2 regions of the Listeria grayi genome follow, and region 2 is predicted to be linked to the other one. Evidence: riboswitches for the same ligand, from Rfam matches in the RefSeq annotation. Region 2 holds a riboswitch; the other holds the start of a gene.
What was found. Region 2 has a riboswitch for FMN ahead of EL241_RS04275 (ECF transporter S component). Riboswitches for the same ligand answer to the same signal wherever they lie in the genome.
Positions count from the first base shown of each region.

Region 1: linked by a shared signal. The riboswitch ahead of ribD (bifunctional diaminohydroxyphosphoribosylaminopyrimidine deaminase/5-amino-6-(5-phosphoribosylamino)uracil reductase RibD) and the one ahead of EL241_RS04275 (ECF transporter S component) in region 2 are both predicted to bind FMN.

Region 1 is NZ_LR134483.1:1,874,916-1,891,486, forward strand. It holds gene EL241_RS09075 (ArsR/SmtB family transcription factor) at 1-261, opposite strand, end outside; gene ptsP (phosphoenolpyruvate--protein phosphotransferase) at 374-2,092, opposite strand; gene EL241_RS09085 (phosphocarrier protein HPr) at 2,092-2,358, opposite strand; gene EL241_RS09090 (YkvS family protein) at 2,702-2,905, shown strand; gene EL241_RS09095 (membrane protein) at 2,972-3,751, opposite strand; partial or broken gene tagH (teichoic acids export ABC transporter ATP-binding subunit TagH) at 4,090-5,034, opposite strand; gene EL241_RS09105 (CPBP family glutamic-type intramembrane protease) at 5,254-5,865, shown strand; gene EL241_RS09110 (hypothetical protein) at 6,141-6,452, shown strand; gene EL241_RS09115 (ATP-dependent Clp protease ATP-binding subunit) at 6,615-8,780, shown strand; gene ribH (6,7-dimethyl-8-ribityllumazine synthase) at 8,829-9,293, opposite strand; gene EL241_RS09125 (bifunctional 3,4-dihydroxy-2-butanone-4-phosphate synthase/GTP cyclohydrolase II) at 9,290-10,504, opposite strand; gene EL241_RS09130 (riboflavin synthase) at 10,519-11,151, opposite strand; gene ribD (bifunctional diaminohydroxyphosphoribosylaminopyrimidine deaminase/5-amino-6-(5-phosphoribosylamino)uracil reductase RibD) at 11,106-12,224, opposite strand; FMN riboswitch at 12,379-12,522, opposite strand; gene EL241_RS09140 (acyltransferase family protein) at 12,707-13,753, shown strand; gene EL241_RS09145 (TrkH family potassium uptake protein) at 13,846-15,183, opposite strand; gene EL241_RS09150 (TerC family protein) at 15,227-15,997, opposite strand; gene EL241_RS09155 (TerC family protein) at 16,140-16,571, opposite strand, start outside.
Region 2 is NZ_LR134483.1:885,908-902,478, forward strand. It holds gene EL241_RS04200 (NAD(P)/FAD-dependent oxidoreductase) at 1-195, opposite strand, end outside; gene EL241_RS04205 (ABC transporter ATP-binding protein) at 176-1,018, opposite strand; gene EL241_RS04210 (iron-hydroxamate ABC transporter substrate-binding protein) at 1,160-2,110, shown strand; gene EL241_RS04215 (FecCD family ABC transporter permease) at 2,227-3,252, shown strand; gene EL241_RS04220 (FecCD family ABC transporter permease) at 3,254-4,276, shown strand; gene fur (ferric iron uptake transcriptional regulator) at 4,464-4,922, shown strand; gene xerD (site-specific tyrosine recombinase XerD) at 5,034-5,924, shown strand; gene EL241_RS04235 (purine-nucleoside phosphorylase) at 5,957-6,775, shown strand; gene lysA (diaminopimelate decarboxylase) at 6,921-8,234, shown strand; gene EL241_RS04245 (segregation/condensation protein A) at 8,247-8,996, shown strand; gene scpB (SMC-Scp complex subunit ScpB) at 8,993-9,586, shown strand; gene EL241_RS04255 (pseudouridine synthase) at 9,586-10,317, shown strand; gene EL241_RS04260 (response regulator transcription factor) at 10,448-11,167, shown strand; gene EL241_RS04265 (HAMP domain-containing sensor histidine kinase) at 11,226-13,031, shown strand; gene EL241_RS04270 (acyl-CoA thioesterase) at 13,009-13,548, shown strand; FMN riboswitch at 13,601-13,723, shown strand; gene EL241_RS04275 (ECF transporter S component) at 13,886-14,488, shown strand; gene EL241_RS04280 (ferredoxin) at 14,520-14,753, opposite strand; gene EL241_RS04285 (YpbB family protein) at 14,854-15,885, shown strand; gene EL241_RS04290 (RecQ family ATP-dependent DNA helicase) at 15,885-16,571, shown strand, end outside.

The DNA of each region.
Region 1 (16,571 bases), 990 kb from region 2:
CCCGTCTAGCAGCGCCAACATCGTTTTGATTTTATCATTGGTGATTTTATAATAAACAAACTTGCCAATGTTCTCTTTTTCTACCAGGCCACAGCCTCTCAAACAAGCAAGGTGCTGGGAGATATTTGATTGAGTGCCTTTTACTTGTGTGACGATCTCACCCACACTTAATGGTTCAACTTTCAATAATTCTAAAATTTGAATGCGTATCGGATTAGAGAACGCATGGATCAATTTTAAACGCAATTCATTTTCGTTCACAAGAAGCCCTCCTTATATCAATTTCTACTAATATGTTTATATTAGCATATAAGAATTTATAACACAATAAAAAAGTGCGAACTCCAATGAGTCCGCACTTTTAACAGATTATTTATTCTGCTGTATATTTTTCAACTAATGCAACAACTTCTTCAGCTGTTGATTGGTTCAATGCTTCTGCTGCTAATTTTTCCATATCGCTCTTGTTTAAACGTTTAAGCAAAGAACGAGATTTCAAAATGCTGGAAGCACTCATCGAAAATTCATCTAAACCTAGTCCTAGTAACAATGGGACTGCAGTTTGATCACCTGCCATCTCCCCACACATACCAGTCCATTTTCCTTCTTTGTGAGAAGCATCGATCACGTTTTTAACTAAACGTAAGATCGATGGGTTATACGGTTGGTATAGGTAAGAAACACGTTCGTTCATGCGGTCAGCTGCCATTGTGTATTGGATCAAGTCATTTGTTCCAATGGAGAAGAAATCAACTTCTTTAGCAAACTGATCAGCAAGAACTGCCGCAGCAGGAATCTCGATCATGATACCTAATTCGATAGAGTCGGAAACTTCTACTCCATCAGCTATTAATTTTTTCTTTTCGTCTTCTAAAATTGCCTTTGCATCGCGGAATTCGCCAACAGTAGCAATCATCGGGAACATGATCTTAAGGTTTCCAAAGATGCTAGCACGGAGTAACGCGCGCAATTGTGTGCGGAATAGATCCTCGTTTGCAAAGCAAAGACGGATCGCACGGAATCCCAAGAATGGGTTCATTTCTTCCGGCAAGTCTAAATAAGGGAGTGTTTTATCTCCACCGATATCAAGTGTACGAACAACAACAGATTTTCCTTCCATGCCGGAAAGAACTGCTTTGTAAGCTTCAAATTGTTCTTCTTCAGTCGGGAAGTTGTCACGACCCATATATAAGAATTCTGTACGGTATAGACCGACAGCTTCTCCGCCGTTAGCAATAACGCCAGTCAAGTCCGTTGGAGTACCGATATTTGCTGCAAGCTCAACATGAACACCGTCTTTAGAGACCGTTTTTTCATTTTTAAGCTTTTCCCATTCTGCTTGCTGTGCAGCAAAATCTGTTTGTACTTTACGGTAATGTGCTAATTGTTCTTCTGTTGGATGGATGATCACGTTACCTTCAAGGCCATCGATGATCACCATATCATTTTTTGCTACATGATGCGTTACTTCTTTTGTTCCCACGATCGCAGGAATTTCAAGCGAACGAGCCATAATAGCGGAATGTGATGTACGTCCGCCAATGTCTGTTACAAAGCCCTTCACGAAATTGCGGTTCAATTGTGCTGTATCAGAAGGAGTTAAGTCCTCTGCCACAACAACAACTTCTTCGTCAATCAGAGAAGGATTTGGAATAGAAACACCTAATAAGTGGGAAAGTACCCGCTTACGTACGTCACGAATATCAGCTGCGCGTTCACGCATATATTCGTTGTCCATTCCTTCAAACATTGCGATAAATGTATCCGTTGTATCATGTAGTGCAGATTCAGCGTTTACATTGCTCGATTTGATCGCTTCTTCAATTGGTCCTACCAATTCAGGATCGTTAAGTACTAAAAGATGTGCATCAAAAATCTGTGCTTTATCTTCACCTAAATCTTCAGCTGCTTTATTACGAATCTTTTCTAACTCTTGTTTCGAAATTGCAACTGCATCTTGAAAACGTTTTACTTCACTTTCAACATCAGCCACCTCTGATTTTTCAAAAGAAAGATCAGGTTCCACGAGTAGATAAGCTTTCGCAATTGCAATCCCATCAGAAGCTGCGATACCTTTCAACTCTTTAGCCATTATTCAGCCAAGCCTTCTTTCTTCAGCACTTCAGTTAGTCCTTCGATTGCTTCTTTTTCGTCGCTACCATCTGTATAGATAGTAATGTCAGCACCTTTGCCAATACCTAAAGACATAACGCCCATGATAGATTTAAGGTTTACTTTTTTACCAGTATACTCAATTTGTACATCCGAGCTATATTTGCTAGCTGCTTGCACTAAAAGTGTTGCGGGGCGAGCGTGAATACCTGTTTCATCGATTACTACAAAACTTGCTTGTTCCATATTAACATTCTCCTTCATAAAGAAATTTATTTAGTAACCTTTTAGACCAAAAATAATCAGTATAAAAGACTATCTCTCAATTAAAAAGCATACCATGTTTTTAGTGTCCTCACAACTTTTTTTACATGTTTTTTTGAGAAAACATGTAAGCAAATCAACTTTGTGCAACCGTTTTAGGTAATGGAGGCGCTCATATACCTAGGATTGCGCTTTTATTCACAATTTAAATTCCCAAAATCGAAAGGGTTATAGTTGCTTTTTAAATCGAAATAGTGCAAACTGAACTTTAATAAGCACTTTTTCAAAAAGGAAGCAGCAGGAAGTGAAATTCGGAGGAGTGGTAATGATGACAAAAGCACAGGTTGGAGATATAATCGAGTTTAAAAATGGATTAACTGGAATCGTAGAAAAATTGAACGAAAATTCAGTTATAGTAGATTTGACTTACATGGAAAACTTTAACGATCTTGATGTCGATGAAAAAACTGTTGTCAATCATAAGAATTATAAAATCATTCACTCAGCTTCTTCCTCAGATGAATCGTAAAACAAAAAGAATATGGTGTAAAAAGCAATAAAACAGGAACCGAGGATAATCTCGATTCCTGTTTTTTCATGTCTGCTTTTCTTCTTTATCTAAACTGATATAAAAACATAACGTAAATAACGCATTTGCGCCAATAATGATCGCAATCGATGACCACAGATCAATGTAAAGCGAGAGGAACACGAAAAAGGCAATAATGATCCAATAAACGATCACGAGCTCTAACTTCAGATCTGGATATTTCAATTTCCCCCACTTATCCGTCAAACTCAGGATAAAGAAAATCAATAAATGCAGAATAAAACCGAGCAACCACCAATTGATAAAGTCCGATAATTGCAAGACGGTAATACCATTCCCTAACGCCAACAGATTTTTCGACTGCATCGAGATCGGCTGGATCAAAACTTCAAATATCATGACCATGGTTGCAGCGATGATCGAGTAGATACCACCGCGCAGCCAGTCGATGCTGATTTTCAGCGTGATCTCTCTGGCAATAATGTGCGTCCCAGCGATCATCCCGATCCAAATAAAGCCGAATGTTATTGGTACGCCATAGATATCCAGGCCAAAATGCGCCGCGTAATTCTGTTCTGTGAAACTAAGCTGCATCCACTCGATCGAGACACTCACAATAAACACCAGACTGATCATTGCTAGACCAAGCCCCGTTCCATATTGCATAATGAAAAAAACGAGCGCAAATATCCCCGTCAATACTAAGAATAAAGAATGCAAGGTTGTCAAATGCGGGGGTGTCACATGAAAAGTGATCAAGCAGATATTAATCAAAAACCAGAAAATATATATCCATAGTAGAAATTTATAAATTTTTTCAAGCATTGAATCCTCTCCTGCTTCGCTATATTTCCCTTTCGCCCTTTTAAAAATGAGCAAATCAGCTAGTGCCAAATTTGCTCATTTTGCTACTTCGGTATTTTGATACTTTGACCGACATGAATATTTCCGTCTTGCAAATTATTCGCGGTCATGATTTTTTCTACACCTGCTGCAACTTCGCCTTCTTTATAGTACTTTTGAGCGATAGCAGTAAGTGTGTCGCCTGCTTGGACTTCATAAGTCTCAGTCTGTGATTTTGCTTTTTCTTCTTTTTTCGATTTGGGAGCCGCTTTTTTCTTTTTCTCTGCTTGCTTTGGCTTTACTTTATCATGAACAGCTGGTTTTGAATCAGAAAATCCTAAAACGGAAACAAAAGATTTATCTGCTGCAACGCAATAGCCAAAGAACATCGTAAGTGCTAGCAATAATGCGCCAAAGAAATAGGAGCTGACATTTTTCTTTTGTGCCGGTGCTCGCTTCATTCCCCTGCTCATACCCTCACCGTTTTTTTGTTCTTCACGGAATTTCTTGATATACGCTTTTTTCTCTTTTTTTGATTTTTTATTAAATTCTTTTACAAAGGCATCATAGTGATCTGCTACTTCTTCTGACGGACCGTCTTCCCGTACCGTACCATAGTGCATCCACACAATTCGATCACACAGCTTTTTCACTTGGCTAAGTGAGTGGCTGACAAAAATGATCGTTTTCCCTTGCGCCTTGAATTCCATCATCTTATCAATACATTTTTGATAGAAAGTTTGGTCCCCAACAGATAATGCTTCATCAATGATCAAAATATCCGGATCCGTATGCACCGAGATCGCGAATCCTAATCTAGATTTCATCCCACTGGAATAATTTTTGATCGGTTGCGTGATAAAGTCGCCGATATCTGCAAATTCAATGATACTAGGGAGTAGTTTGTCGATCTCTTTGTTGCGCATCCCACTCATCAAAAGCTTCAACCGAATGTTGTCAAGTCCTGATAAATTACCTTTTAACCCTGCGGCGATCGCGATCAGCGAAGTCTCGCCATTCACTTCCACCTTCCCTGTCGTAGGGATAATAACACCTGAAATAATGTTGGATAGTGTTGATTTACCTGAACCATTTGTTCCAACTAAACCAACTGTCTCTCCATCGCCGATTCTCAAATTGACATCCCGCAGTGCCCAGAATTTCGAGCGATCCTTTGGGAAAAACATCGCTTTTATCTTGTCGCTTTTGGTCTTCACTAGTTCATACTGCTTGGATACGTGAGAAATTACCACTTTTTCCGTCATTTTTCTGTTTCCACCTTTAATTTAGATAGGTAAATTATTATTTTGCATTCTACAGTCTATCATAAATCCCATCTGAATGCTATATAAATGAGAGAACTCTCATGATATTCGCAGCTCAGTCATGTTACAATAAAATAGTTATAAAGTTTGCTAAAAAACTTTTTTTCGATTAAAGTATTAAATGATTATAAGTTCTATGATTAAAGAGGTGTAAGATTTTTGAAAAGCAACAAGATAGACTATAAACTCATCGCTGGGTTTATACTTTGTGCGCTCCTAATTGCGCTTACTTACCATTATCGTGGTGCATTTTGGTATTTATATGGAGCTTGTACGTTATTTTTAATGAGCTTCGTTATTTTTAATGAGGATCTAGAAAAGAAATCATCTTTTACAAAAAACCTATTTCTAGGTATTGTATCCGGTATTGCTCTCTATGTCGTCTTTTATATTGGCGCCATCCTCTTCAAGGTCCTTCCAGGTGGATTGGATCTATCCGTTAAAAGCGCATTCGCCAAATATTCGACCGACTCCCTATTAATATGGCTATTACTCATTTTCATCATCGTTCCGGGAGAAGAAATATTTTGGCGCGGTTTTGTTTTAGAGCGGTTAAATCATTATTTCCACCCGATCATCGCCGCGATTATCAGCGCCGCGATCCTGGCATTATTTATGTGTGTCAGCAAAAGTATCGCTGTTGTCGTCAGTATTTTCGTTGCTTCCTTAGTATGGAATCTACTATATCAATTTAGGAAAAGCGTTATCCTTACCTACTTATCGCACTTAACCTTCATCTTCCTGTTATTAGTAGCTTTACCGCTATACTAACAGCCGAACTGTCAGTGATACAATTTTTGTATTACATAAAAAGAAAGACATTTTTCGATAACAGAAAAATGTCTTTTTTGTGTCTTTTCGCAAATCGTTCTATAAAAATCAAAAAGAGTATTCATATCTCTCCCCTCATGTTATACTTGAAGCAGCCAATAAAAAGGAATTCCGGCTTTTTTATTTGTCAAAAATACCAATTCCAGCTCTATAACGTTTATGGAGAATGTAACAAGGCGTAGTCAAATACTATACGAGAGCTAGGAGATATTAACTTGAATTTCACTGAATTTATGGAGTATATGGACAACCACTTACAATCGCGAGAAACGTTTGTAGTCAATGCGACAGAATACCAAAATGTAAAAAACCGACGAAGAGCCCCTGCAAAACGTTGGAAAGAAGAAAAAATCCAGCGCGCCGTGAACAACATGTGGACAGACCTTCTCAAAACGATTTATAGCCGCATTAAGCCGCTCGTAAAAGCTAGTTCCTCTGAGCCAAAAAAGGAATGGATCAATTATATAGAAGCAAATGAGATACTCGATAGTTTAGATGAATCGATTTATGAGATTGAGTTTGAGTAACTTAAAAAGGACATTTTCTATTTCCGTGGAAATGTTCTTTTTTTTTGAGCAAAACACTTGAAAGTCAAAATAGGTCAGTGTATACTATAGCCATAAGGTCAAAGTTAGTCAAAGTCAACAAGCGCTTTGATCAATTCCACTATTTATAGAGGAGGGAACTTTATGCTATGCGAAAATTGTAAACAAAATCAAGCAACGATACAGTTATATATGAACATCAATGGTCAAAAACAAGAAATACCGTTATGCCAAGACTGCTATCAAACAGTTAAAAATCAAACTAATCCATTTTCAGGCAACTCTCCTTTTGACGATATTTTCCGTCAATTGGGCGGCCTCAATAATGCTAATCAAAGGAACGACTTCCAATCTGGAGGCAGACCACAATCCACGGTTCAAACCCAAACAGCTGGGAATGGCGGCGGCCTTTTAGGTCAATATGGAACAAATCTTACAGCGATGGCACGTGAAAACAAACTAGATCCGGTGATTGGCCGCGATAAGGAAATCAAACGTGTGATCGAGATTCTTAACCGCCGTACAAAAAACAATCCTGTTTTGATCGGTGAACCAGGTGTAGGTAAAACGGCTGTTGTCGAAGGTCTAGCAATTGCGATTGCAGATAAAAAAGTCCCGACGAAATTATTAGACAAAGAAATCATCTTGCTCGATGTGGCTTCCTTAGTATCTGGTACTGGGATCCGCGGACAGTTTGAAGAAAAAATGAAACAATTGATCCAAGAACTGCAAGATCAGACCAATACGATCCTCTTCATTGACGAAGTCCACACGATCGTAGGTGCTGGCTCCGCAGAAGGTTCGATGGATGCTGGTAACATTCTAAAACCAGCATTAGCACGCGGTGACATACAAATGGTCGGTGCGACAACCTTGAAAGAATACCGTCAAATCGAGAAAGATGCTGCTTTGGAACGGCGCTTCCAGCCTGTAACGGTCGACGAACCAAGTGCCGCTGACACGATCACGATCTTGAACGGCTTAAAAGAACGTTATGAGGATTATCATGAAGTCGCTTATTCGAAAGAAAGCCTCGATGCCGCTGTCAACTTGAGCGTACGCTATATCCAAGACCGTCAACTGCCAGATAAAGCAATTGACCTAATGGACGAGGTTGGTGCCCGCTATAATCTGTCTGTCGAACGTTTAGACGAAAAAACAGTCAGCGAACGCGTCGAACGCTTGGAAAAAGAAAAGACACAAGCATTGCAAAACGAAGACTATGAAAAAGCAGCTAATATCCGTGATGAGATCACACGTCTCTCCGAAAATAAAACAGCCGCTGGTATTTCTGAACGTCCGGTCATCCAAGTCGCTGATATCCAAGCTATTATTGAAGAAAAAACTGGTATTCCAGTTGGTCAACTACAAGCCGAAGAACAATCTAAAATGAAACATTTAGAAGCACATTTGAATGAAAAAGTTATTGGCCAAAAACAAGCTGTTGGCAAAGTAGCAAAAGCGATCCGCCGCAGCCGGGTCGGCTTGAAACAAAAAAACCGGCCGATAGGTTCCTTCCTATTCGTTGGACCTACTGGTGTAGGTAAAACCGAGTTAGGACGTACGCTTGCAAAAGAATTGTTTGGTACAGAAGAAGCGATGATCAGACTAGATATGAGTGAATATATGGAAAAACACAGCGTTGCTAAGCTGATTGGTTCACCTCCAGGCTATGTTGGTCACGATGAAGCTGGTCAATTGACCGAGAAGATCCGCCGTCATCCTTATAGCATTCTGCTACTGGATGAAATCGAGAAAGCACATCCAGATGTCCAACACATGTTCTTGCAAATCTTGGAAGACGGTCGCCTAACCGATTCTCAAGGTAGGACCGTAAGTTTCAAAGATACCGTTATTATTATGACAAGCAACGCAGGAACAGTCGATAAAGAGGCTTCTGTCGGCTTTACGATGTTGAAAGAAAAACAATCCGAAAAAGACAGTGATTCACTGGATAAGCTCGGCTACTTCTTTAAACCAGAATTCTTGAACCGTCTCGACAGTGTCGTTGAATTCAACCAGCTTGAAAAAGATAATCTCCTTGAAATCGTCAACTTGATGCTGGCAGACTTAAATACCATGTTAGCAGACGAAGAAGTAACGATCGATGTGACAGACGCAGCAAAAGAAAAACTGATCGATCTTGGTTACGACAGTAAGTTCGGTGCTCGACCACTTCGTAGAACGATCCAAGAACAATTGGAAGACAACATTGCTGATATTTTGATCGATGAACCCGAAGCAAAAGCTTTACAAGCAGATGTCGATGAAACTGGTAAAATCGTTGTAAAACAACAAGTAATGGCTTAATAAAACAAAAAACGCGGAAAAGAGATATTCTTTTCCGCGTTTTTTTAGTTAGCCGATCGCTTTTATCAAATTCGTCATTTCCAGCACACCCATTGCTGATTCTGAGCCTTTGTTTCCAGCTTTCGTTCCAGCCCGTTCTATCGCCTGTTCAATAGTTTCCGTTGTAAGGACACCGAAGATAACTGGCATCCCGCTTGCCAACCCCACATTCGCCACACCTTTTGAAACTTCGCTGCAGACATAGTCATAATGCGTCGTTGCCCCACGAATGACCGCGCCTAAAGTGATAACTCCGTCGATTTCTTTTTTCTTACTGATCACTTGAGCAGCTAGTGGAATCTCGAATGCACCTGGTACCCAGATCACTTGAATATCTTCTTCCGAAACGCCATGCCGTTTCAATGTGTCCAATGCACCTGCTAATAATTTAGAAGTGATAAACTCATTAAAGCGCGCTACTACAATTGCAATTTTTAACCCTTTACCATCGTACATACCTTCATAAACTGTCATTTTACTTCTCCTCCATTTTCTATGTGCAATAAATGATGAAATTTTTCTGCTTTTGTTGTTAAGTACTTACTATTTTCCGGATAAATCCCTACTTCAAGTGGAACTCTTTCGACAACTTCGATCCCCATGTCTTCTAAAGCCTGTACCTTTTCCGGATTATTCGTCATCAGTCTTACTTGGCGAATTCCTTTTTCTTTTAAAATCGCCGCCGCATTGTGATATTCCCGGCTATCTGGAGCAAAGCCAAGATGTACATTGGCATCGTAAGTATCATAGCCATTTTCTTGTAGGGCATACGCTTTTAGTTTATTCAAAAGCCCGATACCCCGACCCTCTTGGCGCAAATACAGGACAGCCCCGCGACCAGCTTTCTCTATCGTCGCTAGCGCTTTTTCAAGTTGTTCCCCGCAGTCGCAACGGTGCGATCCAAGGACGTCACCTGTCAAACATTCTGAATGCAAGCGGACTAGCAGTGGCTCGTCGGTATCCAGTTTTCCTTTTGATACTAATAACTGCAATTGACCGTCATCTAATGACGTAAATGCTTCTAAGGAGAAATTGCCATAAGCTGTAGGCAAGCTGACCGTTACTTCGGATTCTACTGGCGTGTCTTCTAATTGGCGGTAGCGAACAATATCATCTATCGTTATCATTATCAATCCCCACTCTTCTGCCAATTTTTCTAACGTTGCTCGTCTTGCCATCGTGCCATCCGGATTTAAGATCTCGCAGATGTACCCCGCCGGTACTGCGCCTGCTAAGCGAGCCAGATCTACCGCTGCTTCTGTATGTCCACGCCGCTTTAAAACCCCGCCAGTTTCAGCAATCAGCGGAAAAATATGCCCTGGCCGATAAAAGTCTGCTGCTGTGGTCTGTTTATTTCCCAACGCTTGGATCGTTGCTGCGCGGTCAAATGCGGAAATTCCTGTTGAGGTGGAGCGATGGTCCACGCTGATGGTAAAATTGGTCCCGAACTTATCTGTATTATGTCCTGTCATTGGCTGCAAATCCCATTCTTCCGCCAATTCTTTGGCTAAAGGCACACAAATCAGCCCACGTGCATAAGTTGTCATAAAATTAACGGTTCCCGGAGTTGCAAACTGACTGATGCCGACTAGATCTCCTTCGCTTTCCCGGTCTTCATCATCCATGACAATGACCAGTTTTCCAGCTTGCAATGCTTGCAGCGCTTGCTCTACTTTATGATTCATCCTTCTTTCCTCCTTCAAAATCCATGTTCTTGTAAATACTTAGCAGTCAATAGCGAATTCCCAGACTGCTCCTTTAAAAGATATTTGGCAACCAGATCTGTTTCGATGTTGACAAGCTCACCAACTTTTTTGTTTGCTAAAATAGTCGTTGCTTGCGAATGCGGAATCAAACCAACGGAAAAAGTTGTTCCAGCTACATCAATGATCGTCAAACTTGTCCCATCGATAGCAACGGAACCCTTGCGAACGATCTCATTTGCTAAAGAAGCAGGAAATACAAATTGATAGCGAATCGCATTCTCCTCTTGCCAGATTCGTTCGATTTTCGCAGTTGCATCGACATGCCCTGCTACCAGGTGCCCTTCCAATCTGCCGTTTAAAGGTAGTGCTCGTTCAAGATTGACTGGCGATCCGATCTGCAAGCGGCTTAAATTAGTAGCGCGAAATGTTTCTGGCATCACGTCTGCTTGGAAACTATTGGCCGTAATGGAAATTGCAGTCAGGCATACACCATTCACGGCCATACTGTCGCCGATTTTATAGTTTTCCAAAAATGGTTCTGGCGCCGCCACACCAATCACGATAGTTTGATGGGTCTGTTTTACCTGAGTGATCTTACCGATCGCTCCGATGATTCCGGTAAACATTTGTCTGCCTCCCTTCTGTGATACACTAACTTCACATCTTCTTTCAATTGTTCTACATGGCTAAGCTCAAATGCCGTCAAAGCGTCTGTTTGTCTCTTGCTTGCTACAGCTGGACGAGCATTTCCTCCCAGTAAGTAAGGAGCAACATAACTTACGATCCGATCGACTTTGCCAGCTGCTAAAAAGGCATCATGTATTGCTGCGCCACCCTCTACACAAAGAGATTGAATTCCTTCTTCCGCTAAAATGCGGATCACCTTTTCAATTGTCCAGTCCGGGTCAACAAAGACACGGACATGTTCTGCGAAACTAATATCTGGCTCGTTGCCTGTAAAAAGCCATGTTTCTGCGAGACCATCGCGCCAAAGCTGGAACTTTTGATCCACTGTCCGTCCGCGTCTGTCGAGCACGATGCGTACGGGCGGATAAGGCACAACGTTACTTCGAATCGTAAGTGCAGGATCATCGATCAGAACTGTTTCACTGCCGACCAGAATCGCTTGAGATCCCATTCGCAGTTGCTGTACATCTTCGCTCGTCTTTTCATCCGTCAAATATGTGCGGCTAGCCGCTGAGCTGTTAGTTTTGCCATCGATGGTGACGGCTTGTTTCAAAGTAACAAGCGGACGGCGATGACGATGAAAGAAATGAAAAGCTGGATTCAGCTGCTCTGCTTCTTTCTCTAAAACACCTATAGTCACTTTGATTCCATGTGCTTCCAAATAGGCAACACCTTTCCCGCGAACTAGCGGATTGGAATCTAACTGTGCCACGTAAACATGCTCGATCCCCATTTCCACGATTTTTTCGCAGCAGGGTGGCTGTTTGCCATGATGAGCGCATGGTTCCAAGGTGACATAGATACTTGAATGCTTCGTTTCTTCGGGGTTGGAAACATTTTGAAAGGCGTTCACTTCTGCATGGACGTCTCCATAGCTGGCGTGATAACCTTTTCCGATCAAACGGTCTGCTTTGACGATAACAGCACCGACCAACGGATTTTTATACGTTTTTCCACGTCCTTTCCTCGCTTCTTTTATAGCGATTGCCATCCATTTTTCATGTTTATCCAAAACTCTTTTCACCCCTTTATACATAAAAAAGCCCCACCAAAATGGCAGGGCTCCAAATTTCAACACAAAGAAACTTACACAGCAGCAAATAAAAGGTAAACTTCCCCCTTGTTTATTGCACTGGTAAAAAAACGATCTCCTTACAAAATCGCACGTGCTTCTTCTCCCATCCAGACTTTCACTGTCGGTTCCAGATTTCCACTAGATCAACCGCAAATTAATGCGGGTCACGGACTTCAGCTACCAAAAGGAAGCTGTCACCGTCGGTCGGGAATTACACCCTGCCCCGAAGAAATGATATTCAATTACCTACGATTATGGCGACAAATTTGAAAAAAGTCAACTCCTTTTTTCAGAAAACATTACAAAGTTTTGCTTCTTCTTTACTAAACTGTCATTGTAATGTCGGTTATTTGTTACACGAAGCAGGGTATTTACTACTATACTAGAACCTAAATAGAAAGGATAGCGTGGTGATTTTCATGCCAACTACTACCCCAGTCAAAGGTCGTGACAGCTACTTTGATAATGCAAAATTTATTTTGATTTTTTTAGTTGTTTTTGGACATCTGATGCAAAGTTATATTACAGAATATGCCAGCATTCGTGTGCTTTATATTTATGTGTACACTTTTCATATGCCAGCCTTCATCTTGATTTCCGGTTTTTTTGCCAAAAACTTCCGGAAACCTGGCTATATCACAAAAACAATGAAAAAGCTTATTTTACCGTATGTCTTCTTCCAATGTATTTATAGTATTTTCTATTATTTTTTACTTGGCAAGAGCAGCTTTTCGATCCAGTTATTCGCACCGGAATGGTCGCTTTGGTTCCTACTCAGCTTATTCTTTTGGAATATCATGCTGATCGGCTTTGCCAAACTATCTGCCCGTTACGCGATGCCAATTGCGATCGTTCTCGGCTTAGTGGCAGGTTACTTTGATCAAATTGACGGCTATCTGAGTCTATCAAGAACATTTGTCTTCTTCCCATTCTTTTTAGCTGGCTTTTATTTGACCAAACAGCACTTCCAGTATTTACAAACAAAACTGGCTAAATGGATCGGTGCTGGTGTAATTATAGCGATTGTAAGTTTTATCATCGCTCACCCTGCTTTGAATGAAAACTGGTTCTTAGGTTCTAAACCTTACGCCAATTTTCTCGATAATCGCACTTTAGGTGTTTTCATTCGTCTCTTCGTCTATGCGATTTCCTTTGCTTCGATCAGCGCCTTTTTCAGCTTCGTGCCGAAAAGACAGCTCTTCTTTACAAAATGGGGGAAAAATACCTTATATGTATACCTATTACACGGTTTCTTCATTAAATTATTTAGAGAAGGCTCCGTTCAAACCGTCGATTACAAATTGCAGACGATTTTCTTGCTAATGGCTATTTCACTTGGATTGACCATCATTTTATCGAGTAAAGTAGTAACGACGATCGTTCAACCAGTCATCGAACTCCGTTTTTCAAAAATCAGAAATATGTTCACTAAGTGGGCAGGTCGATTTCAAAAACAAAGTTATTAAGTTACTCCGTCGTCATAAGCATGACTAACCCCCGCTCTTTTATAATAAAGAGCGGGGGTATTTCTTTTTCTATAGGGATCCTATTGCTCTTATCAGCCTGTAATGATCTTTTCTTTCGGCAAACGAATCGCATTTTTCGGCAGGTTCTTATTGCGGAACGAAAGCAAGGAATACAAGATCCCGATCCGGCCAATAAACATCAGTATAATAATGATGATCTTACCAGCCACACTTAGATCTGGCGTTAGTCCTAATGACAGTCCGCAGGTTCCGAACGCGGACAGCACTTCAAAAATAATGGCCATCAGCGGCGCATGTGGCTCGGTTTGTGCCATCAACATAATGGCGAGCATACATAAGAATCCCGCACAAAAAGTAACTGCTAGCGACTTCCTCACGTCTTCTTGATAAAGTTCTCTACCAAACACATATACATGTGTCCGGCCGCGGATAACCGAATACACAAACATCATCGTGATCGCAAATGTCGTGGTTCGTATCCCGCCGCCCACAGAACTTGGCGACGCCCCGATAAACATCAAGAAGGATACCAAGATCAATGTCGGCACACTTAACAAATTGCTGTCGATCGTTTCTAGTCCGGCACTTCGCGAAGTAGCCGACAAAAACATCGAATTGAAAAATCCTTCTGCCACACTGGAATGCGCATAGAAATGCTTGAATTCCAAAAGCCAGATAAACAGCCCGCCGCCAATCAGCAAAATAAAATATGTCAGCGTCGTCACTTTTACAAATAAGGAAAAGCGAAACGGGATCAAAGCATTTTTGATCGATAAGAATTTTTTTGTTTCCAATAATACCGGAAATCCGATCGCTCCAGCCATGATCAGCAAAATCGAAATGATCTGGACGAAATAGTCATTTGCGAACGGCATCAAGGAATGCCCAGTAATGTCGACACCCGCATTGGTCACCAGCGAAACGGAATTATATAAGCCTTGGAACATCGCCTCAGGAATTGACTGATAATGCGGGATAAAGTAAATTCCCAATATCAATGTCCCCAGCAATTCGATGCCAAAAATCAATACTAAAATGTCGCGCAGCATCCGCACCATTCCGCTCATTGAAAACTGATTGGTATCGGTCATGATCAGTTGGCGCTGTTTCAAACCGATCCGTCGTCTAAGGATCAAGTAGAAAAACGTACTCAGCATCATGACACCAAGTCCGCCAATCTGGAAAATGCCCATTAGGATCCAGATCCCAAACGTGCTGTAAGTATGATGCACATCGACAGAACTAAGTCCAGTTACACTGACCGAACTAGCGGCTGTAAACAGCGTATCGATAAAAGATACATGTACACCTTTTTGCTTGGTCATCGGTAAGCTCAGCAAAATCGTTGAAACAGAAACAGCTACCACATAGTAAGCGATGATAACCTGGATGGGAGTCATGCGCGACAGAAAAGCCCGTAGGCGTTTTCTTAGTCGCAATTCCCGCCTATATTCATTCTTTTTTAGAGGATCGTTCTTTTCTTCTCGCAATTATATAACCACCTAAAGCTATCATTATCATGACAACCCAAAATATCGCCTTCCATAACGTACTCTCAGGAAACGATTCTGGAATAGCATTTACTGCAGGATGAGCAAGCGTGCTCACAGCTAGTTTTATCCCGACCCAGCCTACGATCAAAAATGCGGCTGTTTCGAGAGTCGGATAACGGTCTAATAATTTGATCACTTGCGTTGCCGCAAAACGAATCACAATCAACCCAGCGATCCCGCCTAAAAACATCACAATGAATTGGCCGCCGTTCATTCCTCCAATATGAAAATCACCTAGCTGAGGAAGCCCAACTACCAATGCTGCCGCAGCAAGCATCGAATCGATCGCAAAAGCAATATCTGTAAATTCCACTTTTGCTACTGTTCCCCAAAAGGATTTCGCAGGTTTCGGCGTTTCCTCTTCTTTTTTCATTCCCGCATTTTCCCGGCGCAGATCAAGCATATGCTTGATGGCCAGATATAATAAATACAATGCCCCGATCGCTTGGATTTCCCAAACTTTCACTAAAAACGAGATCAGTAAAAGGGCAATCAAACGAAAAACGAGCGCGCCCAGCAGCCCATAAAATAATGCTTTCTTCTGCTTTTCATGCGGAAGCGCCTTTACGATCACAGCCATAACGACTGCATTATCCGCAGAGAGAATGCCTTCTAATGCCACGAGCACAAAAAACACAAAGATGTATTCGCCCCAAAGTGAGATATCCATAGTCATTCACCTTTCATTCTGTCATTACTTTACCATATAAATGCTGGAAAAAGAATAACTTTTTATCAAAACTGGCAAGTCGGCGCTTCTCTATTTAGAAGTACCCACTTGCCTGAAAAATAAGCATTTATATGCATTTTTTCTACTGTTCGGTCCGTGTCATTCTCGAAGTCAACCAGCCCCAAACGACTAGCCCGATCATCACGCCCCAGAAAATCAGTTTCCACATGGTGGATTCTGGGAAATGATGGTCGATCACTCCTAGGCTTGGATGTGCTAGCGTGTAAATAACTAATTTCACGCCAACCCAGCCGACGATCAGAAAAGCTGCCGTTTCCAACTTCGGATAGGTTTTCAATAGCCTTACAAACTGTGTTGCGGCAAATCGGATGATAACAAGCCCGATCAATCCGCCTAAAAACATGATCGCGAACTGCCCAGTGTCGATTCCGCCAATATGCCCAAAACCTGTTTTCGGCAATGTGATCGCCAGTGCGACCGCCGCAAGCATCGAGTCGATCGCAAAAGCGATATCAGCAATTTCTACTTTTAGCACGGTCATCCAAAATCCAGA
Region 2 (16,571 bases):
GCTGCCACGTATTTCCGGAATGCCACCGATGTCATGGATGAGTTTCTCTGGATAGAAGTAGCGGACTTTGCCGCCTACATCTGGTTCTGCTTCGATTATTTTCGTTTTCATTGCCCGTAGGCCGCTATAAAAGGAGGCAAAAAGGCCTACCGGGCCGCCTCCGATAATGGTGATGTCAAACAATTCCTTGGACAAGATTGGTTACCCCTCCCGCAGCTTCTTTGATTTCGCAGCCGTTACATGTTTCATATGGCAGGCAGAGTGGGACCCCGCTGCGAGGATCGATCAAAATATCTGCCTTGATGTTGAATACCGATTCAAGTGTACTTTCTGTCATCACTGTCGCAGGTGTGCCGGATGCAAAGACACCACCGTCTTTGATGGCGATCATATGATCTGCATAGCGGGAAGCATGATTCAGATCGTGGACGATCATAACGATCGTACGCTTCTCGACCTCATTAAGCTGTTTTAACAAGTTAAGGACATCTAGCTGATGCGTCATATCGAGGAAGGTGGTTGGCTCATCAAGGAACAGCACATCTGTTTCTTGGGCGACCGCCATTGCGATCCAAGCACGTTGCCTTTGTCCGCCCGATAAGTTCTCGATCGGATCATCGGCAAAATCCAACAGATTAGTGACTCGTAGGGCCCAGAAAACCTTGTCTCGATCTTCTTGGCTCATTGGTTTGAAGCTGCTTTGATGAGGTGCTCTGCCGTAAGAAACCAGTTCAAATACGGTCAGACCGTCTGGAGCAGAAGGGTTTTGCGGTAAGATCGCGATCTCCTTAGCCAATTCTTTGGTAGATTGGCGGTGGATTTTCTTTCCATCTAATAGTACGCTGCCTTTACTTGGTTTCATCAAGCGCGACAATGTCTTTAATATAGTAGATTTCCCGCAACCGTTGGCACCGACAAGCGCCGTGATTTTTCCTTTAGGGATTTCTATGTTCAAGTCATGGATAATGACACGTTTATCGTAAGAAATTTCGAGATTTTCGGTATAGAGATTTTTCACAGGGCATCGCTCCAGTATATAGTGATAATCATTCTCAATACTTAGTATAGTTTCTTTTATTTTATTATGCAAGTAGAAAAAGGGTTGTCAGCAATCATGAATGCTGATATATTTATTGAGAATGATTATCAATTTCATTACATGCAGGAGGGAAAAGATTTGAAAAAAATAGTTTTATTAATCGCTATCATTGTGGTGGGCTTGCTTGCCGCTTGTGGGAATACAGCTTCGAGCAGTAAAGAAAAGAAGGAAGATACGCGTACATATACGATGACAAATAAAAAGACCGTAAAGATTCCTGCGCATCCCAAAAAAATCGTGACAGAGGATTACTCAGGTGATTTGATCGCGCTCGGTATTAAACCGATTGCAACGGCAAGTTCACAATTTGACAACCCCTTCATTAAAAACGACATGAAAGGAGTCAAAAAACTCGGGGATCCAGTTTCCGCGGAAAAAGTGGCAGAACTCAGTCCAGATCTGATCATTGTCAGCAAGGAAGACACATATAAGAAATTATCGAAAATCGCTCCCACTGTGTTGATTCCATATGGAGCAACAAAAACAGTCGAAGAAGAGTTGACAATGTTTGGCGAGCTTTTAAACAAAAAAACCGAAGCAAAAAAATGGATCGCGGACTATCACGAAAAAGCAAAACAAGCTCGTGCGAAAATCCAAGGAAAGCTCCCTAAAAATGCAACATTCGGTATCTATGAAGTCCAGGATAAAGATTTTTATATCATGGGACAAAATATGGGACGCGGTGGTCAGATCATTTATCACGCGCTAGGATTGGAACCACCCAAAAAAATCAAAAAAGATGTATTTGAAGGACAAGATTGGAAAAAGATCTCCTTAGAGGTATTGCCTGATTATGCTGCTGATTATATGTTTGTCACTGCCTATTCATCAAGCCAAAAACAAGGAGAACGGACACTGGCAGATATGAAAGAAAGCGGTATTTGGAAAGATTTGCCTGCCTTGAAGAAAAATCATTTATTCGAAATGGATTTTAACAAAATGTTCTATTATGATCCAGTTGCGATCGAAGGCCAGCTCGATATTATTGTGGACAAATTACTGAAGAATTAATAAATGAGTAGGTTGCGGATATGTGCAGCCTACTTCTATTCAATTATATGCCGTAATTATGCTATAATTTGGAAGATCAAGATTGCTTGCATGGCATAGAGAGAGTGGTAGGTAAAATGGAAATTGCGGAATTAGAAAAAATAAAAACGCGTCCTGCAGCGGCTATCGTTGTTTTGATTGTTGGGATCGCAGCGGTCGTTTTACTGACTTTCGTTGGGATCGCAGTTGGAGCGGCGCATATTCATTTAGACACAGTGTGGGATTCTTTTTTTCACTTTGATAAAACAAATACGCAACATCAAATCATTTGGGAGCTTCGCGTGCCTCGGGTGCTGGCCGATATCATGGTGGGTGCCGCTTTAGCAGTGGCGGGTGCTTTGATGCAAGGAATGACGCGCAATCCGCTTGCTGATTCAGGCTTGCTTGGTTTGAATGCAGGAAGTGCTTTTGTGATTGCTCTTTGCTTTGCATTTTTGCCAGGATTGAGCTATAACTATTTGATTTTGTTTTCTTTTTTAGGTGCGGCAATCGGTGCGATGATCGTTTTCGGGATAAGTGCCTTGGCTGGAAGAGGTTTATCGCCAACGCAACTAGTGCTTGCTGGTGCGGCTGTTAGTTCCTTGCTGACAGCATTAAGTGAAGGAATCGCGATCTATTTTAAGCTGAGCCAAAATCTGACATTTTGGTATGCAGGTGGCGTTGCCGGGGTAAAGTGGAGTCAGCTGCAATATGTATGGCCGTGGCTCCTTGCAGGTCTCTTGGGGGCGATCATTATCAGTAAATCTGTGACGATTTTAAGTCTTGGGGAAGATATCGCAGTAGGACTGGGAGAAAAAACAGGATTGGTAAAAATTTTTACGATGGTGATCGTACTTATTTTGGCTGGATTGTCTGTTTCGATCGTTGGACCAGTTGGTTTCATTGGGTTGATCATTCCGCATTTGACGCGATTTTTGGTTGGAGTGGACTATCGTTGGATCATTCCTTGTTCGGCCGTGATCGGAGCCTTGTTGACGCTTGCTGCTGATATTCTGGCGCGGACGATCAATCCGCCGTATGAGACACCAATCAGTGTGATTTTTGCATTGATCGGAGTTCCTTTCTTCCTTTATGTAGCAAGAAAAGAAAGGAGGAACTTGTGAGATGTATACAGTAGCTGAAAAAAGAAGGCGTAAAAGACGGCTGGCAGTATTGGCGATATTTCTCATTCTGATCGTGCTAGTGTTTACATATAGTGTCAATGCTGGGTATTCCAAAATTCCTTTTTTGGATATCTGGAAAACGTTTTTCGGATTAGGAACTCCACAACAGCAGCTTATCATCACAGAATTTCGTTTACCAAGAATCGTGGTGGCGCTGTTAGTTGGTGCCGGACTTGCTGTTTCCGGCGCGATCTTGCAAGGGATCTCTGGTAATGGACTTGCCGATCCGGGGATACTTGGAATCAATAATGGGGCGGGACTTGCCGTGATGCTGTACATTTCCTTTTTTCCTTCGACCATCGATGTTCCCGTATTATTCATGCCGCTTGTTGGCTTTGTTGGCGCGATTATCACAGCATTTGTTGTTTACGGGCTTTCTTATAGTCGAAAAGAAGGGCTACTGCCAAACAGACTGCTTTTGACAGGGATCGCGATCGCGGCTGCTATTTCTGCATTGATAACCGTTTTATCAGTACGACTCGATCCGCTTAATTACCAAAAGTATGCGGAATGGGTGGCTGGAAATATCTGGGCTTCCAGCTGGCAGTATGTATTTGCTTTGCTGCCGTGGTTTGTCGTCACTTGTCTGATCGCTGTTTGGAAAGCAAAAACTCTGGATATTCTCGGTTTCGGAGATCAGATCGCAACGGGACTTGGTGTGCGTGTCGAACGAGAAAAGTTTATTTTGCTTATTGTGGCTGTCGCGCTTGCTGCAGCATGTGTTTCGGTCAGCGGCGGGATCGCGTTCGTCGGATTGATCGGTCCTCATATCGCCCGTTCTCTAGTAGGCAGTGAACATAAATGGCTGTTGCCGGTCTCTGCCTTAGCTGGCGGTCTTCTTCTATTACTAGCAGACACGATCGGGCGCTTGATTATTCAGCCTTCAGAAATTTTTGCCGGTATTGTTGTGGCGGTTATCGGTGCACCGTATTTTTTATATTTACTGGCGAAAGCAAAATCTTGAAGCAATTATCAATTAGAATAATGATTATAATCTAATAATTATTTTTAATGAGAATGCGATTATGGCAAGCATTTTTAATGCTAAAATGGGATATATTTTCAAATAGAACTTGCATTTTAATTGTAATTATTATAAACTAGAGTAATTGATAATGAGAATTAATGAAGCAAGTTTGGGAGGAAGCAGAATGGAAGGTAGAATTGAACGAATCAAAACACAATTACATGAAGCCAGCTATAAATTAACTCCGCAGCGAGAAGCTACTGTCCGCGTTCTACTCGAAAATGAAAAAGATCATTTAAGCGCAGAAGATGTTTTCTTACAAGTGAAGGCGATCGCCCCTGATACGGGGTTGGCGACTGTTTATCGGACGCTTGAGTTGCTTACCGAACTTCGAGTAGTGGATAAGATCAACTTCGGCGATGGTGTATCGCGTTATGATCTAAGACAAGAAGGTGCAAAACATTTCCATCATCACTTGGTCTGCATCGAATGTGGTTCGGTGGAAGAAATCCAAGAGGACCTGCTGGAAGATGTCGAAAAAATTATTGAAGATCGCTGGAAATTCCAAGTGAAGGACCATCGTTTGACTTTCCAGGGCATTTGTTTGAATTGCCGGGAAGAAGCGAAAAAAACGAATAAATAATAGAAGATTTATAGTGAATTGTTTGAACAGACAAGCAATTTATTATAAGTCTTTTTTTAGGCTTATACTCTACTGGGATTCATGGTAAAATAAAAGGTAGGGGGTGCGAACATGCAACCATATGTGGAAGACTTTTTGCACTATTTAGTTGTGGAAAAAGGGTTAGCGGCAAATACCATTCAAGCGTATAAGCGGGATTTGCGTTATTTTGATTCCTTTTTAGAAATAGAGGGGATAACCGATCCAAACAGCATTACCAGAGGAACGGTCGTGGCATTTATTGCTTTTGCACGCGATGCTGATAAATCTCCGCGTACGATTGCACGTTATTTAGCTTCATTGCGCTCTTTTTTTCATTTTTTACTGCATGACCAAAAAATGGATCATGATCCTATGATCCAGATCGAGACACCGAAACAAACGAAAGCGCTACCGAAAGTGCTCCATTTGGAAGAAGTAGAGAAACTCTTGGCTGCTCCCGACCCGAATTCGATACTCGGACTTCGTGATCAGGCTATGCTTGAGATTTTATATGCCACAGGCCTGCGGGTCTCGGAACTGATCCATTTGAAGCTGGATGATCTGCATTTACATATGGGATTTATCCAAACGATCGGGAAAGGGGATAAGGAGCGGATCATACCGCTTGGACATACAGCTACGGCCGTACTTACTAAGTATTTAGAAGAAGCACGTCCCAAGCTGAGAAAACCTAAATATCGCAATGATTATGTGTTTTTGAATCATCATGGCGGCGGACTCACCAGACAAGGCTTTTGGAAGCTACTAAAGCAGCTTGCTCAGAAAGCCGGCATCGATAAGCCGATCACACCACATACACTGCGTCATTCGTTTGCGACCCATTTACTGGAAAATGGTGCTGACCTTCGTTCTGTTCAAGAATTGCTTGGACATGCAGATATTTCCACTACCCAAATCTATACGCACGTTACCAAGCTACGTTTGCAAGATGTCTACAAGAAATATCATCCACGTGCCTAAATAGAAAAATAAACCTTTAAGGAGAATGATTGATGAGTATGGATCAAGTAACAGAAGCAGTTGGTAAAATTCGGGAAAGTTATGAGAAAACACCAAAGATCGGCTTGATTTTAGGATCTGGTCTTGGTGTTTTGGCAGATGAAATAGAAGATCGGACAGCGTTATCGTATGCAGATGTCCCGCATTTTCCAGTTTCAACCGTAGAAGGACATGCTGGACAATTTGTTTTTGGAACTTTAGAAGGACAAGAAGTGGTCGCGATGCAAGGTCGCTTTCATTTTTACGAAGGCTATTCGATGCAGGAAGTTACTTTCCCTGTTAGAGTAATGAAAGCTTTAGGCGTCGAAACACTGATCGTGACGAATGCGGCTGGCGGTGTCAATGAGTTGTATGAAGCTGGCGACTTGATGTTGATCTCGGATCACATCAATTTCACAGGAACTAACCCGCTGATCGGGAAAAATGACAGCCAATTCGGTCCGCGTTTCCCTGATATGTCGGATGCTTATAAAACAGAACTACGTGTGTTAGCGCGTAAAGTAGCGGCAGAACTCTCGATCTCGATCCAAGAAGGCGTCTATGCTGGATTCAGTGGGCCGACATACGAAACACCAGCAGAAATCAAAATGATGCGTACGCTAGGAGCAGATGCAGTTGGTATGTCGACGGTTCCGGAAGTTATTATTGCGAACCATGCTGGTCTAAATGTGCTGGGGATCTCTTGCATCACAAATATGGCTGCAGGAATCCTTGACCAGCCGCTTTCGCACGAGGAAGTTATCGAAACGACAGATCGTGTGCAGCAGACTTTCTTGAAATATGTACGGGCGATTTTAAGTAAACTTGCTTAAACGCGAACAGTTTTATTACGTGAAGCGGCTTTCCCTTTGGAAGCCGCTTTTTTTCATATATTTGATAATGTTATTGTCGCGACTGTTTGTCTTATGCTACTATAGACAAGTGAATGTAAAAATTGGAGATAAAGGTGGGATTGAAGTGACATTTGAGCGTCTTGGAACGATGAAAACAAGCCAAGAAGGGCATCTGGAAATCGGAGGGGTGGATACGATAAAGCTGGCTGAAAAGTACGGCACACCTCTGTATGTGTATGATGTTGCTTTAATCCGTGATCGCGCCAGAGGATTTAAACGAACATTTGAAGAAATGGGTATCACTGCACAAGTTGCTTATGCGAGCAAAGCCTTCTCGGCAATCGCGATCTATCAGTTGATGGCGGAAGAAGGGCTTTCTGTTGATGTGGTCTCTGGAGGAGAACTTTATACAGCGATAAAAGCAGGTTTTCCTGCAGAACTGATTCATTTTCATGGCAATAATAAAACGCGTGAAGAAATTGAAATGGCGCTAGACTATGAGATTGGTTGTATCGTCGTCGATAATTTTTATGAGATCGATCTGCTTAAAACGATCCTAAGTGAACGGCAGCAGAAAGTATCTGTTCTTGTCCGAGTGACACCGGGGATCGAAGCGCATACACATGACTATATTTTAACCGGGCAAGAAGACTCTAAATTTGGTTTTGGATTGGATAATGGACAGGCAGAAAAAGCTTTACAACTGTTGCTTCAAGATTCTGCGTATTTTGATGTGAAAGGGCTACACTGCCATATCGGGTCGCAAATTTTTGAAACGACTGGTTTTAAGGTGGCTGCTCACCGTGTCATGGATAAATTAGTAGAGTGGCGCGATGCTTTTGGCTTTAAGGCGAGTGTGTTAAACTTAGGAGGAGGATTCGGGGTGCGTTATACAGCGGATGATGAACCGCTGGAACCAGCAGAATATGTGCGCCAGATCATCTTAGAGGTAAAAGAAGTTGCCCAGCAAAATGAACTCGCTGTACCGGAGATCTGGATCGAGCCTGGGCGTGCTTTAGTCGGCGAAGCAGGAACGACACTCTATTCGATCGGCTCGCGAAAAGAAGTGCCGGGAATTCGGGATTATATTGCGGTAGATGGCGGGATGAACGATAATATCCGACCTGCACTTTATGATGCAAAATACGAAGCTGTGATCGCGAATCATCCGGAAAAAGCTGCCGAAGAAACGGTATCGATTGCCGGAAAATGCTGTGAATCAGGGGATATGCTGATCTGGGATATTCCATTGCCAAACATGCAAAGCGGTGAAATACTGGCTGTTTTCTGTACCGGCGCTTATGGCTATGCAATGGCGAGCAATTACAACCGAATCTGCCGCCCTGCTGTTGTTTTTGTCGAAAACGGGATCGATAAGCTAGTTGTTGCCAGAGAAACTTATGATGACTTGATCCAAAATGATTTGTCATTATTTTAAGGCGGTAAAAAAATGATAGAAATGAATTTTAAAGTAGATGCTTTTGAAGGCCCGCTTGATTTGCTACTTCATCTGATCAACCAGCTGGAAATAGATATCTACGACATACCGATGGCTGAAATAACGGATCAGTATATGGAATTTGTGCATACCATGCAGGAACTGGAACTAAATATCGCTAGCGAATATTTAGTGATGGCTGCGACGCTATTGCAGATCAAAAGCAAAATGCTGCTGCCGAAACAAGAACTTGCGATCGACCTCGACATGGAAGAACTGGAAGAAGATCCGCGGGAAGTGCTAGTGCAGAAGCTGATGGAGTATAAAAAATACAAAGAAGCTGCCAAAACATTAAAAGAACGTGAACAAGAAAGAAGTTTTTATTTTGGCAAAGCACCGATGGACTTGGAGATTTATGAAAAGGATATCGAAAAAGCAGAACTAGATGTCGGATTGCCGGATATGCTGAGCGCTTTTCACAAGATGATGCGAAGACAAAAGCTTGCGAAGCCGCTGCATACAAGGATAACAACGCAGGAAGTGTCGATCGGGGACCGAATGGATGAAGTCATGGTCACGCTGAAAGCAGCTAAAAACAACCGAACTAAGTTTGAAGCGCTGTTTGAAGGCAATACCAGAGAGGCTTTAGTAGTTACTTTTTTAGCGCTGCTGGAATTGATGAAGCGAAAACTTGTGATCGTGGAACAAGTAGGTAATTTTGCTGATTTATATGTGCAAGGAAAGGAAGAAAAAGACAAGTGACAGATAATAACCAAATGGGAGTCCTCGAAAGTCTGCTTTTTGCGGCTGGCGATGAAGGACTGTCCGTAGAGCAATTAGTACAGGTCATGGGGATCACCCACATCGAAGTACTTAATCTATTGGAAGCGGTCGGAGAAGATTATCGCAGTAAAGATAGCCGAGGACTGACTTTGCTAGAAACAGCGGGGAGTTTTCAATTAGCCACAAAGAAAGAACACGCAGATTACCTGCGTAAGTTAGTAGAGATCCCGGATCAATCGACATTGTCGCAAGCGTCTTTGGAAACACTCGCCATTATTGCATACAGACAACCGATCACGCGGATGGAGATCGATGAGATCCGCGGTGTCCACACAGACGGTCCAATTCGTACATTAGTAGCAAAAGGGCTTGTTAAAGATCATGGCCGCGCAGAAGGTGCCGGAAGAGCGAAACTGTATGTTACGACAGATGAATTCTTAGACAGCTTCGGATTGAAGTCGCTGGCGGAATTGCCGCAGCTGGAAGATCAAGCAGAAGAACTGGAACAGACAGAATTAGATCTGTTTTTCGACAGGTTTAACCAGAAACAAAGAGAGGAGGAGAAATAATGGAAAGATTACAGAAAGTAATAGCAAATAGCGGAGTCACTTCCCGCCGTAAAGCGGAACAATTGATTGCTGCTGGACGCGTAACCGTAAATGGCGAAGTTGTCCGTGAACTTGGAACAAAAGTATCTCCAAATGACAGGATCGAAGTAGAAGGAATCGAACTGACAAAAGAAGAACACCGTTATTTCCTCTTTTATAAACCTAGAGGTGTTGTATCAGCAGTCACAGATGATAAAGGACGAAAAACAGTTGCCGATTACTTTGTGGATATCCCAGAGCGATTGTATCCTGTCGGCCGACTGGATTATGAAACATCGGGTTTGTTATTGATGACAAATGATGGCGACTTTGCGAACAAATTGATGCATCCTAAACATGAAGTGGAAAAACAATATATCGCCCGTGTAAAAGGAATCCCGACGAAAGAGCAGCTCCGCAGATTGGAACGCGGTGTGGTCATTGACGGCCGTAAAACCGCTCCGGCAAAAGTGAAACTGCGCTCCGCAGATAAAGCGAAGGAAAAAGCGATCATTGAGATCACGATCCACGAAGGCAGAAACAGACAAGTCCGGAAGATGTTTGAATCAATTGGCTTTCCTGTGCAAAAATTGATGCGCGAAGCTTATGCCTTTTTAAATGTGGCAGGCATGAATGCAGGCGAACGCCGTGAGCTTTCTCATCATGAAGTCAAATTGCTGAAGACCCAAGCGAATTTTGGAAAACTGAAATAGTCAAATAAGCCGGTACCTTGAAATACCGCTTGGATAGAACTAAAAGTGGCACAAAGGGGAAAAAACAGGTATAATTTTGAAAAGAAGCAATTCAAATTTATGAAATCTTTTTGCAAGGGGATGAGTACGGATGAATAATCAGATAAAAGTACTTATTGTCGATGACGAAGATCGCATTCGTCGTTTATTGAAAATGTATTTAGAACGAGAAAGTTATCTTATTGATGAAGCGGATAATGGTGACGATGCGCTCGACATGGCGCTTAAATATGATTACGATGTTATTTTACTTGATGTGATGATGCCAGGGAAAGACGGGATCGAAGTCTGCAAGGAAATACGGATGGCAAAAGCCACACCAATCGTCATGCTCACTGCCAAAGGAGAAGAATCCAATCGTGTCCAAGGATTTGAAGTCGGTGCGGATGATTATATCGTCAAACCTTTCAGTCCACGCGAAGTCGTTTTGCGTGTCAAAGCAGTATTACGACGGGCAAGTGGTGGCGAACAAGGCAAAGACACACTTCTTTCAATCGGCGATACGATCACTTTTCCAAACCTTACCATTGATAACGAGTCCCATCTGGTAACCATTAATGGTGAAAAAGTAAACCTGACTCCGAAAGAATATGATCTGCTATATTTCATGGCGCGGACACCCGAACGTGTACACAGCCGGGAAGCGTTGCTGAAAGAAATTTGGCGGTATGATTTTGTCGGCGATCTGCGTACGATCGATACGCATGTGAAGCGACTACGCGAAAAATTGTATGATATTTCCGAAGAAGCAGGGAAAATGATAGTCACCGTATGGGGATTAGGTTATAAGCTAGGAGTACCAGACGATTGATTACAGACTGCTTGTTATTGAAAACAGGCAGTTTTTTTCTATGGAGGAGGACGACTAGATGAAACTCAGAGGCAGCATTGTTTGGAAAATTTGGAGCACTATCATCTTATTGTTGATCGGGGTCCTTTCTATCAGCGGTTTGGTCATTGCTGTCATGTACGAGAAGACGAACATTGATCGGGCAGAAAAGCTCAATATCGAAATCGCCAATAAGTTGACAAGTTTTATGAAGCAGAATGGCGAAGTCGTACGTCAGAATACAGCTGATGAATCAGCGATGCACTTATTAGAAGATAATATCGGTGTCCTTATATTTGAAAATGGCGAACGCGTCTATCGAAGCCCGACAAAAAAATCGCTGACTGAGAAGCAAGTAAATCAGCTGGTGACCGATAAAAAAATCGATCAGCAACTGAAAAGCGATGGAAAAATCAACACAAAATATGACTTTAAAGTAAACAAACAGACCATGTCTGTCGAATTGACAGCGAAACGGTTTGCACTTCCGAATGATAAAGTAGGAACGATCTATGTTTATAAGTTCTATGATGATATCGTCAAATTGAATCGTACTGCTGTAAACTCGATCGTACTAAGCATTATTGTAGCAATCATTATCACCACCTTTATCTCATTTTTATTTTCTTCCCGTATGGTGGTGCCGCTCAATCAAATGCGGAAGGCAGCTAAAGAGATGGCAAAAGGGAATTTTCACGCAAAGATCCCGCCGTATACACATGATGAGATCGGCGAACTAGGATATGCACTGCAAGAGATGTCGAAGCAGTTACAAGGAAACATCGGTGCCTTGCAGCAAGAGAAGGAACAGTTTTCCAACGTTTTGATCGGCATGGCGGATGCAGTTATCAAATTCGATGTGGAGCAAACGATCATACTAAGTAATCCACCAGCAGAAGAATTTCTGCATCATTGGTTTTTCTCCAGCGAAAACGAAACACGCGTCTTGGTTCCGCCCGTTCTTTCTGAGCTGATCGCTAAGGCAGTCGAGGAAAAGCAAGAAGTAACAGGCGAGTTGACTGTTGATGATAAAACTTATGTCGCGATCTTGACATTGCTTTATGATGGCACGATCATCCGTAGTATCGTGGTGGTTTTACGGGATATGACGGAAGAACGCCGTTTGGAAAAAATGAAGACGGATTTTGTCAATAATGTTTCGCATGAATTGCGGACACCGATCTCGATGCTCCAAGGTTACAGTGAAGCGATTATTGATGGTGTGGCGCAGAATGAAGAAGAAGTGCGGGCATTTGCGGAGATCATTTATGAAGAATCGCTCCGGATCGGCCGCTTGGTCAACGAAATGCTGGATCTGGCGCGGATGGAAGCGGGCTTCACTAATTTAGATAAAAAAGCAGGTTCGCTCACTGCGCTTGCGAATAAGGTAACGGCTAACCTCCAAGTATTGGCCGAAGAAAATCATGTGAGCCTAGCAGTATCTTCAGCACCAGCGGATATCCCATATTTCTTTGACCAGGATCGCATGGAACAGGTGTTTATCAATTTGATCATGAATGCGATCCAGCACACCGGCCGGGAAGGGCACGAGGGGAAAGTCACTGTTCAGCTAGAAAAACTGGAAGACCGGATCAAGATCGCGATCCAAGATAATGGTGCTGGGATAAGCGAAGCCGATATCCCCTATCTCTTTGAGCGTTTTTACAAAGCAGATAAAGCCCGCATTCGAGGCGAAACAAAAGGAACCGGGATCGGACTGGCGATCGTTAAAAATATCGTGGATGCCCACGGTGGTTATATCAAAGTAGAAAGTGTGCTTGGAAAAGGATCTTCCTTTATTATCCAATTACCTTTACAAATGAATGGAGAGAATACAATTGAGTAAAATAGAACCGAAATTTTGCCGAGAATCATTAGTAGTAAAAACAAGCCGGGTATTCCCGCAAGATACCAATAATCATAATACACTGTTTGGTGGCCGTCTGATGACCTATATCGATGATGCTGCTTCGATCTGTGCTTCGAGACACTGCCGGACAGATATCGTCACAGCTTCTACAGACTCCGTGGATTTTTTGAATCCAATCAAGAACGACCATTCGGTTTGTTTAGAAGCCTATGTTTCCTCAACCGGAAGAAGTTCCATGGAGATTTTTGTCAAAGTGATCGCCGAAAACTTGAAAACAGGCGAACGCTATCTGGCGGCGACTTCTTTCTTAACATTTGTAGCGCTGAATGAAGAAGGTCGTTCCGTAGAAGTAGCCAGTGTGATCCCACAATCGGATGAAGAAAAACGAATCCATGCCGGGGCAGAGGCGCGCAGCTTAGCTCGTAAGGAACGCGTGAAGCAGAGCAAGGCGCTGGCAGCTTCTTTGAGTACAGAATTACCGTGGCTGGAATAACGTGCTTGCTAATTTTTAAAAATATGATAAAATAATGTAGAAATTAAATATCGTTCATCTTCGGGGCAGGGTGTAATTCCCGACCGGTGGTAATAGTCCACGATCCGCATTTTTTGCGGGTGACTCTGGTGTGATTCCAGGACCGACAGTATAGTCTGGATGGGAGAAGATGTAGGCAGTAAGCTTTTTTGCTTGCGCAATGTTCTTTGGCTATGCCTTTTTTAGAATATTCGTCTGTTCTCCCCTAACTTATTTTGGTTAGGGGATTTTTATTGGATCAAGTAAAAAAGCTGCCGTCTTCCTTTTCTTTGGATGGACATCAAAGGAGAATAGGTTGATGAAAAATTATTCATTGAAAACGTTTGTTAGTGTTGCCGTACTGAGCACGATCGGCTTTTTGCTGATGGTGATCGAATTTCCGATCTTGCCTAGTGCACCATTTTTGAAACTTGATTTTAGCGATATCGCTGCATTGGTTGGCGCGTTTATGTTTGGTCCGCTAGCTGCGATCTTGATCGAGCTTTTGAAAAATGTTTTATGGTTTATGTTTTCGGGAGGAATCGCTGGTGTGCCAATTGGTGAATTTGCGAATTTTCTGTCCGGACTAAGCTTTGTTTTTCCGATTTATTATTTATTCCGCTATTATCAATCAAAGCGCGTTCTCGCGATTTCATCGGGACTTGCGACGATATCGATAACGGTGGTTATGTGTTTGTTTAATTACTTTATCTTATTGCCATTTTATATCAAGATTGGCGGTCTGCCTAAGAATGTAGATATCACAGCGCTTATTACGTACTCTATTATCCCCTTTAACCTCTTAAAAGGTGTGATCGTCAGCGTTATTTTCTTTATCCTATATAATTATTTGGAGCCTTGGATCTTACGTAACCGTTCGCCGAAAGAAAAAAGCAAACGAGCTTACAAACATAAAAAATAAGTAAAAGCAGTGCTAGTTATTAGCACTGCTTTTACTTATGTTGAAAAGGCTCATCCGCGATCTGGATCGATAAAGAAGGGCAGGCTTCTTCTGCAATTTCTGCATTTTCTAGCCACTTTTCCGGGATCTTAGAATTTCCTTGATTATTGTCAAGCATCGAATAGGCGATACCGTCGTCGTCATAGTCAAATATCTCAGGGGCATGAAGGGCGCAGGCACCGCAGGCAATACAGGTTTCTTTATCCACACAAACGTATTTCGGCATAGCAGCTCCTCCTTTTCTACAAGGTAGTATACCACAAAACAGAAAATTGCTGTAGAACACGTGTTTCTATGATATGATAGGGGCAGGTGGTGAACGCACAGTGGATCAATTAGACAATTATTTAATCATGCTTTTAAATGGCTTTACTACGCCAAGAAAAGTTCCTTTTATTTATGCGATCATGACAGGTAAGCGAACGGGTCAAGCTGTTCAAGATATTCACCTTTTTCGGATGGAACGTTTTTTTGGATTGACACCGACATTGAAATCAGAACAATTGCAAACACGCCTTCGCCACTTGGTGGATGCGGGTGTTGTTATAGAAACAGCACAAGGCTATGAAATCAAAAATCATGAGGAAAATCGTTTTGCCAAGCGGAACTACAAGGATTTTACTTACACGGCGCGCGGGATTCTCTTTTTTTCTGCGTGGAAATTAGCGGTACAAGTCACCAGTAACTGGAAACATCGTAAGGAACATTACTTGCCAGTGGTGCGGGATGCCTACGTTCAGACACATATCAAGCGCTGGCTCGCCTCACAGCTGCAAAGCGGCGATAAGTTACAGTTACGGCAGCAACTTTACGCTGAAATGGAACTATTATTTCGGCTTTTTCCGCCGGCACTGTCACCAGAAGCAATCGTTCGTCAATTTTCTGGGGGAGAATGGATGGGGCTGACGATGCAACAATTAGCTCAGGAAAACGGGAAAAGCAGCTGGGATGTTTATTTTGACTGGTTGGAACAGATCCATCTTGTTGTGGAACAATTAGAAGTTTCGCCAGAACGATTTCCGGTGCTTACCCCGCTTTTGCCAACACGGAGCAGTACACTGACACAATCGGCAACCAAAACGTTCCAGTTCTTTCGCACCTTAGATAAAAAAACGATTTCCGTGGAGGAATTGGCTAGCCGCCGAAGACTTAAAGAAAGTACGATCCATGATCATTTTGTCGAATTACGGGCAACTTTTGAAGATCTGGAGGTACCGGGTCTGCCCGATGAAACAACGATCGCGGCAATCAAACAAGGCAATTACATACAATTGAAAGCAATCAAGGAAGTTTACCCGCAGCTTAGCTATTATCAGATCCGGCTGGCGGTGGTAAGCAAGGAAAGGAAGGGGAATTGATGGAACTAGAACAAGCATTGCAACGCTATTTAGGTTATCCTTCTTTTCGCCCTGGACAAAAGGAAGTCATCGAGACGATCCTAGCGAATAAAAACTGCTTCGCGATGCTGCCGACAGGAACCGGGAAAACGGTCTGCTATCAGCTGGCTGGCTACTTATCAGAGGGGGCTGTCCTCATTGTCTCGCCGCTGCTCTCACTGATGCAGGATCAAGTGGAACGGATGAAAGCATATGGAGAAAAACGGGTCACTGCATTAAACAGTTTTTTGAATTGGGAAGAAAAAGAGCAGGTGATCCGCGATCTGGCTGCCTATAAATTTATTTTCCTATCGCCGGAAATGCTTGGTAACCCAGAAGTGAGAAGCGCACTCTTGCGAATCAAAATCGGGCTTTTTGTAGTGGATGAAGCGCATTGCATCTCGCAGTGGGGACACGATTTTCGCCCGGATTACCTGGAACTCGGTAAATTCAGACGGGAAGCGGGCGAGCTATTGACATTAGTGTTGACTGCTACGGCAACAGCAAAAGTACGGGCAGATATTTGGAAACAATTGGAACTCACTTCCGGGGAGGAGATCATTTATTCCGTCAACCGTGAAAATATTGCACTTTTTGTCCAAAAATATGCTTCTGCAAAAGCAAAAAAAGATGCCTTGATACAAGTGCTGCAAGAATTGAAACCGCCG